2 regions of the Tenacibaculum sp. UWU-22 genome follow, and region 2 is predicted to be linked to the other one. Evidence: riboswitches for the same ligand, from Rfam matches in the RefSeq annotation. Region 2 holds a riboswitch; the other holds the start of a gene.
The links. A riboswitch is a leader RNA that binds a small molecule or an ion and turns the genes downstream of it on or off. The one in region 2 is predicted to bind S-adenosylmethionine.
Positions count from the first base shown of each region.

Region 1: another riboswitch for S-adenosylmethionine. It lies ahead of AB2B44_RS03040 (O-acetylhomoserine aminocarboxypropyltransferase/cysteine synthase family protein); the one in region 2 lies ahead of AB2B44_RS10320 (homocysteine S-methyltransferase family protein).

Region 1 is NZ_JBFNGP010000001.1:691,293-694,717, forward strand. It holds gene thrA (bifunctional aspartate kinase/homoserine dehydrogenase I) at 1-596, opposite strand, end outside; gene AB2B44_RS03040 (O-acetylhomoserine aminocarboxypropyltransferase/cysteine synthase family protein) at 608-1,900, opposite strand; SAM riboswitch class I at 2,030-2,143, opposite strand; gene AB2B44_RS03045 (glycogen/starch synthase) at 2,345-3,154, shown strand; gene AB2B44_RS03050 (DUF4270 family protein) at 3,177-3,425, shown strand, end outside.
Region 2 is NZ_JBFNGP010000007.1:11,626-15,050, reverse strand. It holds gene epsC (serine O-acetyltransferase EpsC) at 1-272, shown strand, start outside; gene cysM (cysteine synthase CysM) at 274-1,164, shown strand; SAM riboswitch class I at 1,316-1,437, shown strand; gene AB2B44_RS10320 (homocysteine S-methyltransferase family protein) at 1,489-2,496, shown strand; gene metH (methionine synthase) at 2,516-3,425, shown strand, end outside.

The DNA of each region.
Region 1 (3,425 bases), on a different contig from region 2:
TGAAAGCGCTTTTTAAACGATTCGGGCGTTCGATAACATAACATTGCATGCATACGAGCATCGTGTACAGGGTTGCTAGAGTTGGTTAATAACTGCTCTTGTATTTGACAATTAGCAATTAACCAATCTGTTGATTTCCAATCCGTAGCAACAGGTATTAAATGCTGAGTTATATTCGGGTTTAAAACTGCCATTTCCCAAGCAATTCCGCCACCTAATGAACCACCTATTAGGGCAAATAATTTTGTTATGTTTAGTTGCTTTAACCCCAACAAAAAAATAGCTGCAATATCTCTTGCAATAAAACTCTTGTAGTCGTCAAAAACAAAACCGTCATAACCATTACCTGGAATATTAAAAGAAAGAATGGTATACACCTTAGTGTTTATAACATTATTTTCACCTATAATTTCTTTCCACCAACCATTTTCACCCGCTACATTACTATTTCCTGTTAATGCATGATTTACTAAAACTACAGGAGCAGTACCTAGTTTTTTTCCGAAAACTTGATAACTTAACGGAATGTTATCAAACTTAACACCGCTTTCTGTAGTATAATTTGCTATATTTATATGTAATAATGGATTTTTCAAGACTATAAATACTATGTTAAAACGGTTTTCTTAATTTTAGCAAAAGCACTTTTTAAATCGTTTTTCAAATCATCTAAATCTTCAATACCAACTGATAATCGTATTAAATCTTCCGTAACTCCTGCACTAGCTTGTTGTTCTGTATTTAATTGTTGGTGTGTAGTACTTGACGGATGAATAATTAAAGATTTTGTATCGCCAATATTGGCTAATAACGAAAATATTTTGGTTTCGTTTGCTATTGCTTTAGCCGCTTCAAAGCCCCCTTTAGCCCCAAAAGTAACTACTCCACTTTGCCCGTTTGGCAAGTATTTATCTGCTAACGGTTTATATTTATTATTTTCTAACCCGGGGTAATTTACCCAAGCTACTTCATCTTGTTCAGCTAACCATTTTGCCAATGCTAAGGCGTTTTCAGAATGTTTTTTTATTCGAACAGATAATGTTTCTAACCCTTGTATAATTTGAAATGCATTAGTGGGGCTTAATGCTCCTCCAAAATCACGCAAGCCTTCTAAAATCAATTTAAAAGTATATGAAGCAGCTCCTAAGGTTTCATAATATTTTAACCCATGATAACCTAATGAAGGCTCTGTAAATTCAGGAAATTTTCCGTTAGACCAATCAAAATTACCGGCATCAATAATAGCTCCTCCCAGAGAGGTTCCTTGCCCTCCAATATATTTTGTTAATGAATGAATTACAATGTTTGCCCCATGTTTAATAGGGTTTAATAACGCTGGGGTAGCCACTGTATTATCTACAATAAAAGGCACTTTTGCTGCTTTAGCATGTTTAGAAATTTCTTCTAAATCTAATACATCTAATTTTGGATTTCCTAAAGACTCTACAAAAAAGGCTCTTGTATTTTCTTGAACAGCATCTCCAAAATTAGCAGGATTATCAGCATCAACAAAAGTAGTGGTTATACCTAGCCTTGGCAAAGTAACATTTAATAAATTATAGGTTCCACCGTATAAACTACTAGATGCAACAATATGATCACCTGCTTTTAAAAGGGTTAATAACCCTGTAGCAATAGCACCCGTTCCTGAAGCAAAAACTACGGCACCAACCCCACCTTCTATAGCCGCTAAACGGTCTTGTAAAATTTGGTTTGTAGGGTTATTTAAACGTGTGTAAATAAAACCTAATTCTTTTAACGAAAATAGGTTGGCTGCATGATCTGCATCATTAAAAACATACGATGTGGTTTGATAAATAGGCACTGCTCTAGTACCTGCGTTTTGTTTTACATCGTGTCCGGCGTGCAACGCTTGGGTTGCTAATTTTTGTGTACTCATTTTTCTACTATTTTTTGAGTTAATAATTAATTAAAACAAAAGCCAAATGCATCAAATAATTACTATTGATGTACTTACAAGAAAAATGTTATAAGAATTCAAGGGGCATTACAGTATAAGCAATTCCGCTGGTTATCTATCCTTTTAGCTAACGCTTTTGGTAGAATTTAGCACCTTCTTTGACAGAACAAAGGGTTGCCAAGGCTTCAATGGGTCTAATCCCTCCACCTTTCTTGATAACATTATTAAATAAGTGTTTGAACTTTATTGGTGCAAATATATGTTTAGAAAATTTTAATATGCAAATTTTTTTCATTTTTTTTTCAATTTTTAACCCGTTTCAGGCTCGTAACTTAACCAATTATATGCTCAAAATGACAATTTAACACTAATTTTTAATAAAATTTCGTACCTTTGCACCCTTACTATTAAGAGATTAGATTAATGAAGGATAAGAGAATATTGTATGTTTCATCAGAGGTAGTTCCATACTTACCCGAAACAGAGTTGTCATCAACCGCGTTTAATGTTGCTAAAAAAGCACATGCTAAAGGAGTTCAAACACGTATTTTTATGCCTCGTTTTGGGGTAATCAATGAAAGGAGGCATCAGCTGCACGAAGTAATTCGTTTATCAGGGATGAATTTAATTATCGATGATATGGATATGCCTTTAATTATTAAAGTTGCATCTATACCAAAAGAAAGAATGCAAGTTTATTTTATTGATAACGACGAGTACTTTAAGCGTAAAGCGATGTATACCGATGAAGACGATATGCTATTTAGCGATAATGATGAGCGAATGATTTTCTTTACCAAAGGAGTTGTAGAAACGGTAAAAAAATTAAATTGGGTACCCGACATTATTCATGTTCACGGATGGATGGCATCATTACTTCCGTTATATTTAAGAGAATTTTATAATGATGAACCATTGTTTGCCGAAAGCAAAATTGTAACTTCGCTTTATAACGATGGGTTTAGCAACTCTTTAAATAACAAATTAACGGATAAAGTAAAATATGATAACATAAATGAAGAGAAGCTAAAAACCTTAGCAACACCCACACACACAAATATTTTAAAAAGTGCCATTGAAAATTCGGATGCAGTTATTATCGCTAGTGAAGAACTTTCTGACGAAATAAAAGCATTTATTGAAGCTACTGAAACTCCTATTTTAGCATTTCAAACAGAAGAAGAATTAACTGAGGCATATTTAAATTTTTACGAAAATAAAGTTTTAGTATAATCTAACGAATTTATTAAATTAAATGAAAAAAACTGCTTTTATCAGTGTAATCCTATTACTTTTAGGATTAGTAGTTTCATGTGAAAAAGATTTTAAAGATATTGGAACCTCTGTTATTAAAAACGGAGCTTTTGAAACAAAAGACACTCTTTTAGATATAAACATAACCCCTGTTGACCTTGCTTCGGTAAAAGCTGATGGTGGAATTACCAACGCTAGTTTAGGAAAATATTTATTAGGCATATTTAACAGACCTCAATATAAAAAAATT
Region 2 (3,425 bases):
GAGAAACTACCGTTATAAAGAACAATGTTAAAATTTATCAAGGTGTTACTTTAGGGGGAATTCAAGTAAAAAAAGAGCTTACCGCTGTAAAAAGACACCCTACTATAGAAAACAATGTAACTATTTATGCTAACGCAACCATTTTAGGAGGCGACGTTATTATTGGCACAAATACCATTATTGGTGCTAATGTTTGCGTTACACAATCAATACCTCCCAATTCGGTTGTTACCTATCAATCAGAAAATAAAATCGTAAAAAAAAGAGGTTAATATGAAAAACAAGAGTATTGTAGATATTGTAGGTAATACTCCTTTGGTGAGGGTAAACTCTATTTTAAACAAAAAAGATGTAACCCTATTATTAAAATTAGAAGGTCAAAACCCAGGAGGAAGCGTAAAAGATCGAGCTGCCTACAATATGATTCTTGAAGCCTTAAAAAGAAGAAATATTAAAAAAGGTGATTATCTAGTAGAAGCAACAAGCGGAAATACTGGAATTGCCTTAGCTTTTATTTCTAAAATATTAGGCTTACATATGACCTTGGTAATGCCCGAAAACGCTACCGAAGAACGTATTAAAACCATGCGAGCTTATGGCGCCGAAGTAATTCTTACAGAAAAAGAAGAAGGTATTGAAGGCTCTAGAGATGTAGCACAACGGTTACGTTATAAAAAAGGTTATTTTATGCTCAATCAATTTGAAAATAACGACAACTGGAAAGCCCACTATAAAACCACTGGCCCAGAAATATGGAACGATACCGAGGGACAAGTTACCCACTTTGTATCTGCTATGGGAACAACAGGCACCATTATGGGAGTTTCTAACTATTTAAAAGAACAAAATCCAGACATTAAAATTATTGGTGTACAACCCACTGATGGTTCTAAAATTCCTGGAATTAGAAAATGGTCTAAAGAATACCTTCCTAAAATTTTCGACCCCTCTAAAGTAGACGAAATTATAGAAGTAAGCGAAAACCTAGCCCGTAACACAACCAGAAAATTAGCTAGTCAAGAAGGTATTTTTGCTGGAATGAGTAGTGGTGGCGCTGTATATGCTGCTCTAAAAACAGCTGAAAAAATAGATAAAGGCGTTATTGTAGCTGTTATTTGTGATATTGGCGACAGGTATTTATCATCAAATTTATTTAATTATTAAAAAAACGAATAATAAGCTACGTTTTTAAATTTTAGATAATTATTTTTTTCTTTTTTGAACAATTCAAAAAAGAAAAAATAATTAAAAACAAATGGTGGGAAATAAAAAAAAGTTTGTTTATTTGCACCTTAATGGTTCATTAACATCAATAATGTTATCAAGAAAGGCGGAGGGATTAGACCCGTTGAAACCTTAGCAACCCTTTGTCTAAACAAAGAAGGTGCTACATTCTACTTGTACGAACACATTTTGTGTTTTAAAGAGAGATAACGGAAAACAATTTTTCTTTTTTTCCTGATAACATTAATTTACTAACTATCAGGAATGTCAAATATTTATACCGAAATACAAAAACGAATTCTCATACTCGATGGAGCTATGGGTACTATGCTGCAACAGTATAATTTTACTGAAGAGGATTTCAGAGGAGAACGTTTTAAAGATTACCCTATTCCATTAAAAGGAAATAACGATTTATTATCAATTACACAATCCGAAGCTGTAAAAGAAGTACACAGAAAATATTTTGCTTCAGGAGCCGATATTGTTGAAACCAATACTTTTTCAGGAACCACCATTGCTATGGCAGATTACAAAATGGAAGATTTGGTATATGAATTAAATTACCAATCTGCAAAAATAGCTAAAGAAGTCGCTGATGAATTTACCAAAAAAGAACCTCATAAACCACGTTTTGTTGCAGGTTCTATTGGCCCCACCAACCGAACTGCCAGCATGTCTCCAGATGTTAATGACCCTGGATATAGAGCCGTAACTTTTGACGAGTTACGAAAGGCATATAAACAACAAGTAGAAGCATTATTAGATGGCGGAGCCGATGTTTTATTAGTAGAAACCGTATTTGACACGCTAAATGCAAAAGCAGCATTATTTGCTATTGAAGAAGTAAAAGCAGCACAAAACCTAGATATTCCAATTATGGTTTCAGGAACTATTACCGATGCTTCAGGAAGAACATTGTCAGGTCAAACAGCAGAAGCCTTTTTAATATCTATTTCACATATTCCATTACTATCTGTAGGTTTTAACTGCGCTTTAGGAGCCAATTTATTACAACCGCACTTAGAAGCTATTGCTAACAAAACACCTTTTGCCATTTCAGCACACCCTAATGCAGGGTTACCTAATGCTTTTGGAGAATACGAAGAAACCCCCAAAGAAACAGCAAGTCAGATAGAAGAATATTTAAAGAAAAATTTAATCAATATTATAGGCGGATGTTGTGGCACAACACCCGAACACATTTCTGCAATAGCGCAAATAGCTGCTAAATACAAACCACGTCAAACCAAATTTGTTGCAACAACATAATAAAAAAGAAAAGAAGGAAATGACGAGCGAAACAAATCAATTATCAACCAACAAACACCAACGCTATATGCGTTTAAGTGGATTAGAACCATTAATTATTACACCCGAAAGTAATTTTATTAATGTAGGCGAACGAACCAATGTGGCGGGGTCTCGTAAGTTTCTGCGATTAATAAAAGAAGAAAAATTTGATGAAGCTTTGGCCATTGCTCGGCATCAAGTAGACGGCGGTGCACAAATTATCGATATTAATATGGATGATGGTTTAATTGATGGAAAAGAAGCCATGGTGCGTTTTTTAAATTTAATAGCATCTGAACCTGATATTGCACGAGTTCCGATAATGATTGACAGTTCGAAATGGGAAATTATCGAAGCTGGGTTACAAGTTGTACAAGGAAAATCAATAGTTAATTCAATTTCTTTAAAAGAAGGAGAAGAAAAATTTATTTGGGAAGCCACTCAAATTAAACGATACGGAGCTGCCGTAATTGTAATGGCCTTTGACGAAGTAGGGCAAGCAGATAATTACAAAAGAAGAATTGAAATTGCAGCACGTTCTTACAAAATTTTAACTGAGACCGTTGGTTTCCCTGCTGAAGACATTATTTTCGATTTAAACATTTTTCCAGTAGCAACAGGTATGGAAGAGCATAGAAAAAATGCACTCGACTTTATAGAAGCTACTAAGTGGGTACGAGAAAACTTACCGCATGTAAGTGTAAGTGGTGGCGTAAGTAATGTTTCATTTTCTTTTAGAGGTAACAATGCCGTACGTGAAGCTATGCATTCTGTATTTTTATATTATGCTATAAAAGCAGGAATGAATATGGGAATTGTAAACCCTGCCTTGTTAGAAGTGTATGATGATATTCCGAAAGATTTATTAGAACATATAGAAGATGTAATTCTTGATAGAAGAGATGATG